Regions from separate parts of the Kocuria sp. CPCC 205260 genome, predicted to be linked through region 2. Evidence: riboswitches for the same ligand, from Rfam matches in the RefSeq annotation. Region 2 holds a riboswitch; each other region holds the start of a gene.
What was found. Region 2 has a riboswitch for S-adenosylmethionine ahead of RF645_RS04950 (cobalamin-independent methionine synthase II family protein). Riboswitches for the same ligand answer to the same signal wherever they lie in the genome.
Positions count from the first base shown of each region.

Region 1 (4,318 bases), on a different contig from region 2:
CGCTGCCCTGGTCGTCACGGCGGTCTTCCGCGCCGACGTGGATGCGCAGGGCGGGGCCTACGCGACCGGGGTGCTGGTGCTGATGCTCTCGGCCTCCTTCGCCTCGACCCTGTCGGCCGGAAAGCGGGGGCACCGACGCGCCGCCGTGGGATTCGCGGCGATCACTGTGGTGATCGCCTACACGACCGCCGACAACATGATCAGCCGCCCCGATGGCCTCCACGTGGCCCTCGTGTTCATCGCGGCCCTGCTGGCGGCGTCGTTCGCCTCGCGGGTCTGGCGGGCCTCGGAGCTGCGGATCCGCAGCATCGATTTCGACGAGACCTCCCAGGACTGGCTGCGCAGCTGCCGCGGCCGCACGGTGCGGCTGATCGCGCACCGGCCGCGCACCCAGCTGGGCGCAGCAGGGGCCCAGGCCCAGCAGCTCCTGCTCAGCGACCCCGACCTGGCCGAGAAGCTGCGCGACGAGCGCGAATGGCATCGCCTTCCCTCGGCCGACGGCGTCCTGTTCGTGGAGGTGACCCTGCGCGATCCATCGGACTTCGAGGACCGGCTGCGCGTGAGCGCCCACGAGATCGACGGCCACCGCGTCCTGCGCGCCGAGGGCTCGTCGGTGCCCACCTGCCTGGCCGGCGTGGCCCTGGCCGTCCGGGACCGGACGGGGCGGCCGTCGCACCTCTACCTCGAGTGGTCCGACGGCTCGCCCCTGGTCAACTCCCTGCGCTTCCTGCTCCTCGGCCGCGGTCAGACGGCGACGGCGGTGCATGAGGTCCTGCGCCGGGCGGTGCCGCGCAAGCAGGACCGCCCGTTCGTGCACGTGACGTGAGGCCCCACGCAGGCCTCCGCACGCAACCCTCGGGATCAGCAGCCTGAAGTCCCGGACGCATGCATCGGCGCTGCATCCCTGCCAGTGATGGCAAAGGGCCTCGGAAGGGCCAGGGCCTCTGCCGGCTGCCGTTCTCCAGCCCTCAGCCGAGATCCCGCGACGGGGTGTCCGCCGTGGACGGCCTGCCCACGTAGGCCCCGCGGTACTTGGCCGCCGGGTGGGTGTCGAGCACCTTGGTCTGCCCGGCGCCGTAGACGTTCTCGCGCAGGGTGGGCCCGTCGTAGTCCGTGCGGTAGCGACCGCGCTTCTGCAGCTCCGGGACCACGTGCTCCACGAAGTCCTCGAACGAGCCCGGGGACACGTGGTAGGCCAGGTTGATCCCGTCCAGCCCGCCCTCGTCGATCCAGGTCTCGAGCTGATCGGCCACGGTCTGCGGCGAGCCCACGACCACATCGCCCATGCCGCCGATCGCGCAGTGGCGGGCGATCTCCTCGCGCGTCCACTGCTTGGTGCCGTCCTGCATGGTGAACGGCGTGAGGAAGGACTGGATGGCCTCGGTCTTGACGTAGTTCAGGACCTCGTCCTCCTGGAACGTGGACAGATCCAGCCCGGACCAGCCGCCGATGATGGCCTGCGAGGCCTCCAGGTTGGCGTAGCTCTGGTACTCGCGGTACTTGGCCTGGGCCTTCTCGTCGGTCTCGTCGACCACCACGGAGAGCATCGCGTAGATCTTCACGTCGTCCCGGTCACGGCCCTCGGCCTCGACCTTGTCGCGGATCCGGTCGGTCATGTACCGGGTGAGGTCCGGGCGCAGGGCGCCGATGAACACGGCTTCGGCGTGCTTGCCCGCGAAGGCCTGCCCGCGCGAGGAGGCCCCGGCCTGGAAGATCAGCGGCGTGCGCTGCGGGCTGGGCTCGGTGAGCGCCGCACCAGGCACCGTGAAGTGCTTGCCCTGGTGCTGGATCGGGTGGACCTTGGCCGGATCGGCGTAGATCCCGCGCTCCACGTCCTTCACGACGGCGTCGTCCTCCCAGGAGCCCTCCCACAGCTTGTAGCAGACGTCGAGGAACTCCTCGGCGATCTCGTAGCGCTCGTCGTGCTCGATCTGCGTGGGCAGACCCTGGTTCTCGGCCGCCGAAGGCAGGTAGGAGGTCACCACGTTGAAGCCCACGCGCCCGCGGGTCAGATGATCCAGCGTCGCGTACTTGCGGGCCAGCGTGTACGGCTGCTCGTAGGTGACCGCACTGGTCACGCCGAAGCCGAGGTTCTGGGTCACCGCGGCCATGGCGGAGATCTGCATGAACGGATCGTTGACCGGGACCTGCGCGCCGTCGGCGATCGAGGGGGCGGCCGAGTTGCGGTAGATGTCGTAGATGCCGACCACATCGGCCAGGAACAGGGCGTCGAAGCGGCCCCGCTCGAGCACCTGGGCCAGGTGCGTCCAGTACTCGATCGTGTTGTATTCCGTGGCCCGCGAGCGCGGGTGGCGCCACAGCCCGAAGCTCTGGTGATCCACGCAGGTCATGTCGAAGGCGTTCAGGGAGATCCGCTTGGCCATAGAAGGCTGCTCCTGAGAAGACAGACCCGCGCCCCGTGCGCCGCTCATGCCGCGGCCAACCTGCGGGTCCAGCGCGTGCGTGCGCCGTACTTGCCGCACGCGGTCTAGCGAGCGGCCCGATCCTCACCTGGGGCACCCCGCTACGGGAGAGGGTTGCCGTCCGGCCAGCCAGGGCTGTGGGCCGGAACTCTTGATCGTGTGAGCGTCATCCTATGCACACCTGAGGCGACAGTGCGAAGCCCATGCCGCGCGTTGCCCCGCTCGTCCTCCGATTTGCTGTCTCCCCGGACCAGGGCATTGAATGACCCCCGGTTCCCATCCGGAGCGGCCGAGAGACCTGGCTCGTCGACGCCGCAGCAACCAGTGCCGTCCATCCGCGGCACAAGGTGCTAATGCCAGGACCGATGGAGTGATGTGATGATCTCTGCACCCCCGTCCGCCCTGAGCACGGTCGATGCCGCCGCCCTGACCTTCGACCGGGTCGGCAAGTCCTTCCCGTCTTCCGGGGGCCGCCGGCGCGACGTCCTGGCCGATGTCAGCTTCGAGGTCCGCCCCGGGGAGATCGTCTCCGTGCTGGGCCCGTCGGGCTGCGGCAAGTCCACCCTGCTGCGCGCGGTGGCCGGTCTCGGCACCGCCACGGCCGGCCGGGTCCTGATCGACGACGCGCCCGTGCGCGGCCTGGACCCCCGCTGTGCGGTGGGCTTCCAGGAGCCGCGGCTGCTGCCGTGGCGCACCGTGGCCCGCAACGTGGCGCTCGGACTGCCGCGCGGCGTGCGCGGCCGCGAGGCCGAGCAGCGGGTGGCCCACCTGCTCGAGCTGGTCGGGCTGTCCAGGCATGCGGAGGATCACCCGTCGGAGATCTCCGGAGGCATGGCGCAGCGGGCCTCGCTGGCTCGGGCGCTGGCGCGCAACCCGCAGGTGCTGCTGCTCGACGAGCCGTTCGGCGCGCTCGACGCACTGACGCGCCTGAAGATGCAGGACCTGCTGCTGGAGATCCACGCCGCCGATCCCACGACGGTCCTGCTGGTCACCCACGACGTCGAGGAGGCCCTGGTGCTCTCCGACCGCGTGGTCGTGCTCGGGACGCCGCCGGAGGGCGGGCCGGCGGGCATCCAGGAGATCCTCACGGTGGACTCGCCCCGCCCGCGCCACCGCGATGATCCCGAGCTGACGGGTGCCCGCAGGCACCTGCTCGGCCTGCTGGGCGTGGAGGCATGAGCGGGCTGACGCGTCGTCGCCTGCTGGGCCTGGCCGCCGTCGGGGCCGCCGCCGCGCCCCTGTCCGGGTGCGTCATGGAGGGCGAGGGCCCGGGCCGCGGCATGGCCTCCGGCTCGGACACCGAGATCTACCTGGACTACGCGACCTACAACCCGCTGTCGCTGATCGTCCGCGAGAAGGGCTGGCTGGAGACCGTCGCCGCCGAGGGCGGCCAGGAGGTCCACTGGACGTTCTCGGCCGGGTCCAACAAGGCCAACGAGTTCCTGCGCGGCGGGGCGATCGACATCGGCTCGACCGCGGGCTCGGCCGCGCTGCTGGCGCGCACCAACCGCTCCCCCATCCGCGCGATCGACATCTGCTCCCAGCCGGAGTGGGCAGCACTCGTGCGCACCGCGGACTCGCCCCTGCGCTCGGTCGAGGATCTGCGCGGCAGGTCGGTGGCGGCCACCAAGGGCACGGATCCCTACTTCTTCCTGCTGCAGGCGCTGTCGGCGGCGGATATGGGCTTCGACGAGACCACCGTGGTCAACCTCCAGCACGCCGACGGCCGCTCCGCCCTGACCAGCGGGCAGGTGGACGCCTGGTCCGGGCTCGACCCGATCATGGCCGGCGCCGAGCAGGACGGGGCGGTGCTGTTCCAGCGCGACCTGGCCTTCAACACCTACTGCTTCCTCAACGCTCGCGAGCTGTTCCTGGAGATCAACCCGCGCGGGGCC
Region 1 covers NZ_JAVKPT010000010.1:24,509-28,826, reverse strand. The annotation lists gene RF645_RS12255 (amino acid transporter) at 1-826, shown strand, start outside; gene RF645_RS12250 (LLM class flavin-dependent oxidoreductase) at 969-2,384, opposite strand; SAM riboswitch class IV at 2,466-2,580, opposite strand; SAM riboswitch class I at 2,697-2,803, shown strand; gene RF645_RS12245 (ABC transporter ATP-binding protein) at 2,802-3,602, shown strand; gene RF645_RS12240 (aliphatic sulfonate ABC transporter substrate-binding protein) at 3,599-4,318, shown strand, end outside.
Region 1: linked by a shared signal. The riboswitch ahead of RF645_RS12250 (LLM class flavin-dependent oxidoreductase) and the one ahead of RF645_RS04950 (cobalamin-independent methionine synthase II family protein) in region 2 are both predicted to bind S-adenosylmethionine.

Region 2 (4,318 bases):
CAACCGCCAGCCCGTGGGCCTGCTGCACGGCGGGGCCACGATCTCGCTGGCCGAGTCGCTGGGCTCCATGGGGGCCTTCATCCACGGTGCGGGGCTCGGGCGCGTGGCCGTGGGGCTCGAGGTCAGCACCACCCACCATGCCTCCGCCCGCAGCGGCTGGGTCATCGCCACGGCGGAGGCGCTGCAACTCGGGCGCTCGATCGCGACCTACGAGGTGGTGGTGCGCGCCGAGGCGGACAATCGCCGCATCTCGACCGTGCGCATCACCTGCTTCCTCAAGGAGCTCTGACCCCCTCTCCTTCCGCCGAGTGGATCCCCAGTTGCGCTGTTCTGCCTCTCAGCGCAACTGAGTATCCACTCGGCGTGTGCGGGGAGGCTCAGAAGAGGCGGGACGACGCGATCTCGGCGCCCTGGGCCAGTGCCTCCAGCTTGGCGGCGGCGATCTGCGGGTGGATGCGCCCGCCCAGACCGCAGTCGGTCGAGGCGATCACGCGCTCGCGACCCACGACCGAGGCGAAGCGCTCGATGCGCTCGGCCACCAGTTCCGGGTGCTCGACCACGTTGGTCGCATGCGAGACGATGCCCGGGATGATCAGCTTGTCCTCGGGCAGGGAGACGTCCTCCCACACGCGCCACTCGTGCTCGTGGCGGGCGTTGGCGGCCTCGAAGGAGAACGCGCCGGCGTTGATCTGCAGCATGGTGCGCACCAGGTTCTTGAACTCCAGATCCGTGGTGTGCGGGCCGTGCCAGGAGCCCCAGCACAGGTGGAACCGGACCTGCTCGGCGGGGATGCCCTCGAGCGCGTAGTTGATCGCCTCCACGCGCTTGGCCGTGAACGCCAGGTAGTCCTCGACCGACGGCTCGGGGTTGACCTGATCCCAGTTCTCCGCGATCGAGGGGTCGTCGATCTGCACGATCAGCCCGGCGTCGGTGATCGCCCGGTACTCCTCGCGCATGGCCTCGGCGCACGCCTGCAGGACCTCGTCCTCGTCGCCGTAGTGCTTGTCCTCCAGGCGCGCGCACGACCCCGGCGAGAGCGAAGCCAGGTAGCCCTCGGACGCGCCCGTGATCTCCAGCGCGCGCTTGAGGTTGGCGATGTCCCGGGCGACGGCCTCCTGACCGACATAGCGGATCGGGCCCACGAACTCGGGGAACGGCGGCAGATTGCCGGTCGAGATCCCGCTGGAGGGGTCGGTGTAGGCGTCCTGGAAGCGCTGCCGGTCACGGCGGTCGCCGAAGCTCGTGAGCCGCACCTGACCCGGCTCGGAGCGCACCGCCGTCTGGCTCCAGAGATCGACCGAGCCGGGGCCCAGCCCGTCGAGGCGGTCGAAGATGTAGTGCCACCAGGCGCCGTAGTCGGTGTCCTCGGACATGGCGTGGCCGTACTCGCCGTCGTTGACGACGTCGATCCCCAGGTTCTTCTGGCGCTGGACGACGTCGACGACGGACTCGGTGAGCAGCTGGTCGTAGTCCTGTCCGCCGGTGCGGGCGCGGTTGGCCTCGATCAGCTGATCGGTGCGCGGCAGGGAGCCGGCGTGGGTGGTGAGGATCCGGTTCTCGGAGCGGTGCATGAAGAGGTTCCGTTCTGTGTGAGATGGGTATCCACTCGGAGGTGGGGAGAGGGGTCAGAAGAGGCGGCTCGAGGCGATCTGCGCGCCCTCGGCCAGCGACTCGAGCTTGGCCATGGCGATCTGCGGGTGCAGACGGCCGCCCAGCCCGCAGTCGGTCGAGGCGATGACGCGCTCGCGGCCCACGACGGAGGCGAAGCGCTCGATGCGCTCGGCCACCAGCTCCGGGTGCTCGACCACGTTGGTGGAGTGCGAGACGACGCCCGGGATGATGACCTTGTCCTCGGGCAGCCCGGCATCCGCCCACTCGCGCCACTCATGGCCGTGACGGGCGGAGGCCGCCTCGAAGGAGTAACCGCCGGCGTCGATCTGCAGCAGGGGCTCGATCAGGTGCTTGAGCTCCAGATCGGTCGTGTGCGGGCCGTGCCAGGAGCCCCAGCACAGGTGGAATCGGATCTGCTCCTGCGGCAGCCCGCGCAACGCGTGGTTCAGCGCCTCGATCCGCAGCTGGATGAAGGAGCGGTAGTCCTCGAGCGAGGGCTCCGGGTTGATCTGGTCCCACGACTCGGCGATCGAGGGGTCGTCGATCTGCACGATCAGCCCGGCGTCGACGATCGCCTGGTACTCCTCGCGCATGGCATCGGCGCAGGCGTAGACGAGCTCCTCATCGGTGGCGTAGTACTCGTTGCTCACTCGGGCGCAGGAGCCGGGGGACAGCGCGGCGATGAAGCCCTGCTCGGCGCCGGAGCCCTCGAGCGCGGACTTGAGGTTCGCGATGTCCGCCTGCACGGCGTCGTGGCCGGTGTAGGTCAGCGGCCCGGTGATCTTGGGCTGGGCCACCCGCCTGCGGGCGGTGAGGATACCGGAGGACTGATCGGCGTAGGCCTCGGCGAAGCGCTGGCGGTCGCGGCGATCGGCGAACGACGTCAGCACGATATTGCCGGGCGAGGAGCGCCTGGCGCCGGCGTTCGGGTCCCAGCGGTCCTCGTCGGAGGGGCTCAGCCCGCCCAGGCGGGAGAAGGAGTAGTTCCACCAGGCGCCGTAGTCCACGGAGCTGGACATGGTGTGGCCGTACTCGCCGTCGTTGACGATGTCGATGCCGATCTCGGACTGCCGGGCGACGATGTCGCGCACGCCCTGCTGCATGGTGGCCACGAGCTCCTCCCACGAGATCGTGCCGGCCTGGTAGGCATCGTTCGCGGCCAGCAGCTCGGGGGTGCGGGGCAGGGAGCCCACGTGGGTGGTCTGGATGCGGTCGGTATTCAGCATGCGCGAAGGCACGTCCTTTCCATCGGTCCTGGCGGGAGCACCTCTGCGCTGGGGACGGATCCCCGCATGGTTGCTGCGACGTCTTCGAGCCAAGGTCTCTCGGTCGCTCGTGATGGTGACGCCGATCATCCTGCCATGCCGAGGACGTCGAACCCAACCCACGAAAGCCGCCGAGTGGATCCCCAGTTGCGCTGTTCGCCCGAACAGCGCAACTGGGGATCCACTCGGCGGGGTGGGGGGGGTGGGGGAACGGAGGGTCAGCGGGGCATCGCTGTCGGGTCGTCGAACTCCTCCGGGGCGCGGAAGCGGGTCACGCCGCGCCGCTTGGCCAGCACAGCGCCGATGATCCACAGGAGAGCGAACAGGCCCGCCGTGAGCAGGATCTGCTGACGCACGCCGGGCACCGTCATGCCCAGGATCACGACGGCCACCATGCCCGCCAGCGCCACGTAGGACAGCACCGGGTAGCCCCAGGCCCTGAGCACGAGCTCGCGGCCCTCGCGCTCGGCGCGGCGGCGCAGCACCAGGTGGGAGACGATCGTCATGGTCCAGATGACGATCAAGGTGGAGCCCACGATGTTGAGCAGGATGCCCAGGATCTCCTCGGCCCACAGGTAGTTCAGCCCGACCGTCACGAAGCCGAAGGCCACCGAGGCCAGCACCGCGGCCACCGGCACGCCGCGGGGGTTGGTCCTGCTCAGCGCGACCGGTGCAAGGCTGCGGTGGGACAGCGAGAAGATCATCCGCGAGGCGCCGTACAGGTTGGCGTTCAGCGACGACAGCAGCGCGACGGTCACCACGACCGCCATGATGGAGGCGACGGCCGGAAGCCCCGCGGTGTTGAGCACGGCCACGAACGGGGAGGCCAGCAGGTTCTCGTCGTTCCACGGCATGGCCAGGACCATGATGGCCACGGAGCCCATGTAGAAGATCAGGATGCGCCACACGATGGTGCGGATCGCCCGGCCCACGTTCTTCTCGGGGTCCTCGGTCTCGGCCGCCGCCACGGCCACGATCTCGATGCCGCCGAAGGCGAAGGCCACGATCAGCAGGCCGGCGGCCACGCCTCCGATGCCGTTGGGCATGAAGCCGCCGTGGGCGGTGAGATTGGCCAGGCCGGGCGCCTCGGCCGTGGGCAGCAGGCCGATCACGAACAGCCCGCCGATCACCAGGAAGACGACGACGGCGGCGACCTTGAGCAGCGAGAACCAGAACTCGAACTCGCCGAACTGCCCCACGCCGATGAGGTTGATGGCGGTGAAGATGATCATGAAGATCAGCGCGAGCAGCCACTGCGGGGCGATGGGCCAGGCGGAGACCAGGATCTGGGCGGCCGCGGTGGCCTCGGCGGCGATCACGATGATCAGCTGCACCCACCACAGCCAGCCGACGGCGAAGCCCGCGGCCGGGCTGACGGCTCGGCCCGCGTAGACGGAGAAGGCGCCGGAGGTGGGGTGATCGGCGACCATCTCGCCGAGCAT
Region 2 covers NZ_JAVKPT010000002.1:62,772-67,089, reverse strand. The annotation lists gene RF645_RS04960 (PaaI family thioesterase) at 1-289, shown strand, start outside; gene RF645_RS04955 (cobalamin-independent methionine synthase II family protein) at 378-1,571, opposite strand; gene RF645_RS04950 (cobalamin-independent methionine synthase II family protein) at 1,626-2,837, opposite strand; SAM riboswitch class I at 2,854-2,956, opposite strand; gene RF645_RS04945 (amino acid permease) at 3,095-4,318, opposite strand, start outside.

Region 3 (4,318 bases), on a different contig from region 2:
ACCGAGGCCACGAGCCAGTCGCAGGTGGTGGCCGCGAGCGCCTGCCTGACGCCGCCGCGGCCGCGGCCGACGTCGTGGCCCATGAGGGCGTCGTTGAGCACCAGGTAGGAGTTGGCGTCGAAGCGGCCCACGAGCTTGGCGGCCTGATGATCCAGGTAGCTCTCGATCGCATACCGGCCCCGACGGCGCCCCGGCAGCGGCGCCCCCGGATCTTCGCCGGCCTGCGCCGCATTGCCGAAGCGCGCATTGAGGTCCGGTGCCGCGCGGTAGGTGGTGTGCGCGATCCGCCGTGCGATTCCGAGGCCCACGGAGGGGATGACGCCGTCGTAGTAGTCGCCGCCGCGGAAGTCGGGGTCGTTGCGGATCGCCAGGCGCTGCGCCTGGCCCCATGCGATCTGCTCGGCGCTCGAGGCGGCGGTCGAGGCGATCACCGCACAGGCGCGCACCTGCTCGGGGAACGTGGCGGCCCACTCGAGGGCCCGCGCACCGCCCATGGAACCGCCGACGACCAACCGCCAGGACGCGATGCCCAGCTGCTCGGCCAGGCGCTGCTCGGCGCGCACCGAGTCGCGGATCGTCACCGCGGGGAAGTCCGATCCCCACGGAAGACCGGCCCGCGGGCTGCCCTCCGGGATCAGGGTCGACGGACCCGTGGAGCCGTAGCAGCCCCCGAGCATGTTGATGGCGACCACGAAGAAGCGGTCGGTGTCGATCGCCCGCCCGGGCCCGATCAGTCCGTCCCACCAGCCCGGTGCCTCGGCGGAGACACGGTCAAAGGAGGTGGCGTCCTCGGCGACCCGTCCGCGCGTGACATGGGTGTCTCCAGTCAGCGCATGCGCGACGAGCACCGCGTTGGAGGCGCGGTCGTCGAGCTCGCCCCAGGTCTCGTAGGCCAGCTCGACATCGGGCAGCACGGCCCCGGATTCCAGCCCGAGGTCGCCGATGCGGGCGCGGCGCAGCAGCCCCTCGGTGCGGAAGGGCTGCTGCGAGCGCGCGGTCGTGCTCTGGATGGCGGTCACCTCAGACCGCTCCCCCTGCGCCGCGCGCCTTGACCGCGGCGAAGCCGAGCTCCAGGTCCGCGAGGATGTCGTCGATGTGCTCCAGTCCCACGGACAGGCGCACGAACCCCGGGGCGACGCCGGCGGCCAGCTGCTCCTCCGGGGAGAGCTGAGCGTGCGTGGTGGAGGCCGGGTGGATGACCAGCGAGCGGACGTCACCGATGTTCGCGACGTTCGAGTGCAGGCTCAGCGCGTCCACGAAGGCCTGGCCGGCCTCCGAGCCGCCGTCGAGCTCGAAGCCGAGGATCGAACCTGCGCCGCCGGGGACGTACTTCTGCGCACGCTCGTGCCACGGAGAGGACTCGAGCCCGGCGTAGGACACGGATTCGACGCCCTCGTGGGCCTCCAGCCAGGTGGCGACCGTCTGAGCGTTGGCGACGTGGCGCTCCATGCGCAGCGACAGCGTCTCGATGCCCTGCTCGATCAGGAAGGCGTTGAACGGGGAGATGGCAGCGCCCATGTCGCGCAGCAGCTGGGTGCGGATCTTGAACGCGAAGGACACGTTGGCCCCGAACGGCCCGTTCTCCCCGAAGACCTCGCCGAACACGAGGCCGTGATAGGACTCGTCCGGCTCCGTGAAGCCCGGGAAGCGATCCGGATAGCGGGTGTAGTCGAAGCGCCCGGAGTCCACGATGAACCCGCCGACCGAGGTTCCGTGCCCGCCGAGGAACTTGGTGGCGGAGTGGATCACCACGTCCGCGCCGTGCTCGAACGGCCGCAGCAGGTAGGGGGTCGCGATGGTGTTGTCGACCATCAGCGGGACCTCGGACTCGTGGGCGATCGCGGAGACCGTCTCCAGGTCCAGGACGTCGTTGCGGGGGTTCGGGATGGACTCCGCGTAGAAGGCCTTCGTATTGAGCTGGACGGCGTCGCGCCAGGCCTGGGGATCGTCCGGATCGGAGACGAACGTGGTCTCGATCCCGAGCCGGGACAGCGTGTGCTTGAACAGGTTGAACGACCCTCCGTACAGCGACGGGCTGGCCACGATGTGATCGCCGGCCCCGGCCACGTTGAGGATCGCGTAGGTGGTGGCGGCCTGCCCGGAGGAGACCATGACGGCCGCGGTCCCGCCCTCCAGGGAGGCGATGCGGTTCTCGACGACCTCGGTGGTGGGGTTGGTCAGTCGGGTGTAGATGGGCCCGACCTGGCTGAGCCCGAAGCGACCGGCTGCGGTCTCGGCGTCCGGGAAGACGTACGAGGTGGTCTGCTGGATCGGCAACGCACGGGCGCCGGTGACGGGATCGGGCTCCTGACCGGCGTGGATCTGACGGGTCTCGAAGCTCCAGCCCTGCGGGGCGGAGGGGGTGGGCTGCTGTGCGGACATGTCGGCGACTCCTTGTCTTCCGGGGCCGCGGACCGAGGTCCGACGCACCCGTCGGACCGGGTGCCGTGACCCGCGCTTGCCGTGTGCGCGTCTGCGCACCGGCCCGGTCCTCACCCAGGGCACCCCACCGCGGAAGGAGGGTTGCCGGCCAGCTAGCTGGGGCTTGTCGCTGGCTCTCGTGACCTGCCTTCCATTCTCGGACGAGCACGGCTCCGGCGCAAACCCGCGTGCGGCGTCCTGTGGCGGCCGCTGTCAGAACAGCAGGGGCCCGGCCAGGAAGCCCACGGCGTCCAGCAGGAAGTGCGCGATGATCAGCGGCATCACGCGTCCGGTGCGGCGGTAGAGCCACAGGAACACCAGTCCCATCACCACGTTGCCCAGCGCCGGACCGACGCCCTGGTACAGGTGGTAGCTGCCGCGCAGAAGGGCCGAGCCGATCAGCACGGCCGGCCACGTCCATCCCACGCGCAGCAGGCGATCGGCCAGGAACACGACGACGATGATCTCCTCCACGAGCGAGTGCCGCAGCGCCGAGGCCAGCAGGAGGATGACCTCCCACCAGGATGTCCCGCCCGCATTCGTGACGATCTCGGCGGTGATCCCGAGCTGGCGGCCCGCCTGGTACAGCGCCAGGGTGCCCAGGCCCATGACGGCGAAGAGCAGCGTCCCCAGGCCCAGATCCGCCAGCGGGGCTCGGCGGTCCAGGCCGATCCGGTGTAGCAGCCCGCGCAGCTGACCGGCCGAGCCCGCCAGCAGATAGAGCGCCAGCAGCGGCGGGACCAGAGCCAAGAGGATCCCGAGGCTGCGGCGCAGGACGTCGAACAGGGGGAAGCCGCTCTGCGCCGCGTTCATGGAGGCCGTCGACTCGGCGATCGAGCTGGTGGACAGCGTCTCGGCGAGGTCGAGGAGCGACCAGAGGGCGCTGGCCCCCAGCGAGACGCCCAGCACGAGCAGGATCTGCAGCCACAGATCGGCGCGCTGGGAGCCGAATGACGGCTGGGCTGGGGCCTGAGAGCGCTGTTCGGTCATGGGCTCCATTGTGGGCCAGGGGCACGACGGCAGCGGCCTGTGCTGTCGGCGCCGGTTCCTACGATGAGCGCCATGACCTCCCAGAACTCGGATCTTCCGCTCGCTCCCCCGTCGGCCGTGCGTCGCGACCACGTCCGCGAGTTCCACGGCGATGCCTTCCTGGACCCGTACGAGTGGCTGCGGGACAAGGAGTCCCCGGAGGTCATCGCGCATCTGGAGGCCGAGACCGCCTACGCCGAGTCCGCCACCGCCCAGCTGGCCCCGCTGCGCGAGCAGCTCTTCCAGGAGGTCCGGAACCGCGTGCAGGAGACGGACCTGTCGGTGCCGTGGCGGCGCGGCGACTGGTGGTACTTCACGCGCACCGTGGAGGGCGGGGAGCACTCGGTGCAGTGCCGCGTCCCGGCTGCTGAGGAGGGGTGGGAGCCGCCGCAGATCGTGGCAGGCCAGTCCCTGCCCGGCGAGCAGACCCTCCTGGACGGCAACGCCCGGGCGCAGCCGCACGAGTTCTGGTCGCTGGGCGCCTTCGACATCACCCACGACGGCACCCGGATGGCCTGGGCCGAGGACACCACCGGGGATGAGCGCTTCACGGTGCGCGTCCACGACTTCGCAGCCGACCGGACGCTCGACGACGAGATCCCCAAGACCTCCTACGGCGCCTTCCTCTCGCCCGCCGGAGACGCCGTCTTCTACACCGAGGTCGACGACACCTGGCGGCCCTGGCGCCTGCGCCGGCACGTGCTCGGGACCCCGCTCGAGCAGGACATCACCATCGCCCAGGAGGACGACCCCGGCCTGTGGCTGGGGGCCGAGCTCTCCTCGGACCGGCGCTGGCTCGTGCTCGAGGCCGGGTGCTCCGAGTACTCCGAGGTCTCGATCCTGCGCATCGAGGAGGCCGGCGAGCAGG
Region 3 covers NZ_JAVKPT010000006.1:19,358-23,675, forward strand. The annotation lists gene RF645_RS10075 (homoserine O-acetyltransferase) at 1-1,010, opposite strand, end outside; gene RF645_RS10080 (bifunctional o-acetylhomoserine/o-acetylserine sulfhydrylase) at 1,021-2,382, opposite strand; SAM riboswitch class IV at 2,450-2,566, opposite strand; gene RF645_RS10085 (CPBP family intramembrane glutamic endopeptidase) at 2,635-3,411, opposite strand; gene RF645_RS10090 (S9 family peptidase) at 3,484-4,318, shown strand, end outside.
Region 3: linked by a shared signal. The riboswitch ahead of RF645_RS10080 (bifunctional o-acetylhomoserine/o-acetylserine sulfhydrylase) and the one ahead of RF645_RS04950 (cobalamin-independent methionine synthase II family protein) in region 2 are both predicted to bind S-adenosylmethionine.

Region 4 (4,318 bases), 470 kb from region 2:
GCCTGCGGTCTCCTGATGGCGCTGCATGCGCAGCGACAGGGTCTTCAGCCCGCGCGCGGCCAGGAAGCAGTCCTGGGGCCCGGCGACCGCCCCGCCGGCGAACTGCTGGAAGCCCACGAGCTCGGCCAGCGTTCCTCCGGGCGAGAAGCCGCCCACGGCCTCGACCTCCCAGGCCCGGTCCGAGACGACGACCGCCCCGCCCAGCACGTCCGAGTGCCCGCCGATGTACTTGGTGGTGGAGTGCACGACGACGTCGGCGCCGAACTCCAGCGGACGCTGAAGGTACGGCGAGGCGAAGGTGCTGTCCACGATCAGCAGCGCCCCGGCATCCTGGGCGATCTGGGCGATGCCCGTCAGATCGGCGATGCCCAGCAGCGGATTCGTGGGGGTCTCGACCCAGATCACCCGCGTGCCCGCCTCCACAGCCCCGCGGACCGCATCGAGCGAGGTGACGTCCACCGGCGTGTGCCGGATCTGCCAGGGAGCCAGGACCCTGGTGATGAGCCGGTTGGTGCCCCCGTAGCCGTCGGCGCCCAGGACCACATGGTCTCCGGGGCGCAGCACCGAGCGCAGCAGCGCATCCTCCGCCGCGATCCCGGAGGCGAACGCGAAGGCCTGCTGCCCGCCCTCGAGCGCGCACAGCTGCTCCTCGAAGGCATTGCGGGTGGGATTGGAGCCGCGGGAGTACTCGTGGCCGTCGCGCAGGACGTTGATGCCGTCCTGGACGAAGGTGGAGGTCTGGTAGACCGGCGGGATGACCGCACCGGTCAGTCGGTCCGGCTCCTGGCCGGCGTGGACGGCGCGCGTGGTGAACCCGCTCATGCCTGCACCTCCTGGCGCTGGTCGCGGCGCGCGCCGCTCGGCTCGTCCTCGGAGCGCACCGGGGCGCCGTCCGTCGACGGTCCCGGGGCACCTTCTGCGGCCGGGATCTCAGCGCCGCGCGCGGCCTCGACGCGCAGCAGCTCATCGAGCGAGGACTGCAGATCGGCGATCAGGTCGTCGACCGCCTCCAGCCCGATCGACAGCCGCAGGGTCTGCCAGCTGATCCCGCCGGCCAGTCGCTGCTCCTCCGAGAGACGGCAGTGGGTCATGGCCGCGGGATGGTTGATCAGCGAGCGGACGTCGCCGATGTTGGCCACCAGCTTGAAAAGCCGCAGGGAGTCGACGAATCCGGCCACTGCGGCATCCGAGCACTCCAGCTCGAAGCCGAAGACCGACCCGACGCCCTGGGGGAAGTCGCGCTCGGCGATCTCCCGATCGGCGGAGCCCTCGATCAGGGGGTGGTGCACGCAGCGCACCGCCGGATGCGTGCTCAGGAACTCGGCGATGCGAGCGGCGCTGTCCGAGTGGCGGCGCATGCGCAGGTCCAGCGTCTCGAGGCCCTGGATGATCTGGGAGGCGTTGAACGGCGAGAGCGTCAGACCCAGGTCGTGCACGAACTTGGCCCGGCACAGATGCAGGAACGGCGAGCCGCCGCGCAGCTTCTCGCACAGGCTGATCCCGCCCCAGCGCGCTCGCGGCTCGGTGAACTGCGGCCAGCGAGCGGCCTCGGCCTCCCAGTCGAAGCGACCGGAGTCGATCACGACGCCGGCCAGCGACGTCCCGTGCCCGCCGAAGAACTTGGTGGCCGAATGCACCACGATGTCCGCCCCGTGCTCGAAGGGCCGGTACAGGATCGGCGTGGCCAGGGTCGAGTCGACGATCACCGGGATCCCCCGCTCATGGGCGATGCGGGAGATCGCGTCCAGATCCGCCAGCGTGGCCAGCGGGTTGCCGATGGACTCGAGGAAGAAGCCCCGAGTGTCCTCCGTGATCGCCTCCGACCAGGCCGAGGGGTCAGCGGGATCGACGTAGGTGACGGTCGCGCCGAGATCGGCCAGCGTGTCACCGAGCAGGTCGACGGTGCCGCCGTAGATCTTCTCCGAGACCACCAGGTGCTTGCCGGGGCCCGTGCTGATCAGCGCGAGCAGGGCCGCGGCGACGGCGGACTGGCCCGAGCCCATGGCCACGGCTCCCACTCCGCCCTCGAGATCGGCGACCTTCTGCTCCAGGACGGCGACCGTGGGGTTGCCCGTGCGGGAGTAGGTGAAGCCCGGGGTGGTCTGGGCGAACATGGCGGCGGCAGCCGCGTGGTCCGGGAATTCGAAGGCCGAGGACTGGTAGATCGGCACCGGCAGCGTGGCCTGGGCGGGGGCGGCAGGGGCGCCCGGATCGGATCCTGTCCGGCCGGCGTGGATCTGGCGTGTGGCCAGCGAGGTCGAGCTCTTGAGCTCGTCGCAGGGCGAGGACGTCATGAGAGGTGTCTTCCGTGACGGGGTGCTCTTGACCTGCACGTCCCGCCGGAGCTTGTTCGTGCGCTGCGTCAGGTGCAGGCCGCTTCGTCATCCGAACCACCCTTGAACATGGGGTTGGTGCACAGCCAAGTCGGAGCTTGGCAGCTGTGTCTCGTGAAGCCGGTCCCATACTAGCACCCCACCGATCGAGCCGTCAGGACCTCCGTGCGGGCGGGACCAGCAGCAGGACCGCCGCGACCATGGCCGCCGCGCCGCCGAGGGCCAGCGGGATGCCGAGCAGGAAGCGGACCTCCAGCACGGCTGCGGAGAAGACGAGGACGGCCGCTGCGAGGATGCGGACCCACGCCCGTCCGTCCGGCGATGAGGAGCGATCGGGACTCGAAGCTCGCAGCGGCGCGGATCCGTCGGCTCGGGGCGCGCTCGAGGGCCGCTCACCCGAGGGCGATCCTCCGGCTGCGGGCCCCTCCGGTTCGGGCTCGCGGGCGACGATCCGCCCCGCCACGGCCTCCAGGACGCCCAGCGGACGCACGACCAGCAGGACCATCGCCCAGCACAGCAGCCCGATCGGCAGGCGCCACAGCCACCACTGCGCCGAGCCGGGCACCGGATCCGGGCCGCCGAGCAGCCACCACACCGCCATCACGGCCACGATCACCGGCAGGTGCCACAGGTACAGGGTCGTGGCCCGCGAGCCGACGACCCAGGCGACGGCCTGCGCGGGACGCCATCGCATGAGCCGCTCGAGAGCCGGCGAGCACAGCTGCAGGACGCAGGCCTGAGCCGCGCCGAGGGCGATCATGCACAGCGTGGGCGGGTTCAGGGCCGACAGTCCGTCCGCACCCCACCAGGGCAGGCTCGTCAGGCAGAGCATCACCAGGACCGACAGGGCCGTGATCCCGAGCAGTCTTCCTGCCGAGGCACGAGCGAAGGATCCGTCGTGGCGGAAGAAGCCGATCTGATGGATCGCCAGCCAGACCGGCGCGAAGCCGAGCAGGCCCCACCACGGCTGCTCCGCGGCGATGCGCAGCACCTCGATCGCAGCGCTGAGCCCCACCAGCGCAGCCAGGGTGAGGACGGGCCGGCGATCGTGCAGCCCGTGCAGCAGCGGCACACCGACCAGGCACGCGGTGTAGGCGCCCACGAACCACAGGTGCATCCCGAGCCCCTGAAGCGCCATCGAGGCCCAGTCGGCGGGCATCCCCACGAGCGCCGCGAGGGCGCCGGCCAGCGCCAGGGCGACCCACACAGCGCTCGCCGGCACGACCAGGCGCAGCAGCCGGGCGCGCACCCAGGCCGGCCCGCGGACGCCCTCCGCCGACTGGCGCGACCACGAGATCGCCGAGGCGCACCCTCCCACCACGAAGAACAGCGGCATGACCTGCACGAGCCATGACACCGGGGCGTACCAGGAGGCCTCCGTGGGTGCCATGACGCTGCGCAGCGCGCCCGTGCTCGGATCCGTCGTGAGCGTGACCAGCAGGATGTGGAGCACGACCATGGCGATCAGGCAGGCGACCCGAGCAGCATCCAGCGCGAGATCGCGCTGCGCAGGGATGGTCTGCGCAGCGCGCCGGCCGCGGGAGGTGCTCAGCTTCGTCACGTCTCCGATCGTCACACGGCGGCGGCATCGCAGGTGGCGCGGCGGGTGCCCGGGAGCGCAGCAGCGCGATTGTGACGTCAGAGCGTCTTCTTCCGCAGGTCAGGGGCATCGGATCGCCCCGAGGCCTTCTGCAGGAAGGCCTCCGCTGTTACGGTTACCCAAGAGTCATTTAGATATGGCGGATCGGGCATGAATCCGCCTGGATCCGCGCTGTGGCAGGGCTGAGAGACAGCTCCGCTTCCCCCGGTGGGTCTGTACGCGGCACAGCGGATCGCCTAATCTGGACTCGGGTCGCACCACGATGACGTCGGAGACCCTTCCCCCGCAATTCCGACGATCAGCGCAGGAGCAGCAGTGACTGTCACGAGCACCAGACTGGGCCGGCTGGGGTCTCCCCAGCACCACAAGACGCCCCGCTCCCCCA
Region 4 covers NZ_JAVKPT010000002.1:530,876-535,193, reverse strand. The annotation lists gene RF645_RS07135 (cystathionine gamma-synthase) at 1-822, opposite strand, end outside; gene RF645_RS07130 (O-acetylhomoserine aminocarboxypropyltransferase/cysteine synthase family protein) at 819-2,294, opposite strand; SAM riboswitch class IV at 2,344-2,453, opposite strand; gene RF645_RS07125 (acyltransferase) at 2,488-3,894, opposite strand; gene RF645_RS07120 (hypothetical protein) at 4,249-4,318, shown strand, end outside.
Region 4: linked by a shared signal. The riboswitch ahead of RF645_RS07130 (O-acetylhomoserine aminocarboxypropyltransferase/cysteine synthase family protein) and the one ahead of RF645_RS04950 (cobalamin-independent methionine synthase II family protein) in region 2 are both predicted to bind S-adenosylmethionine.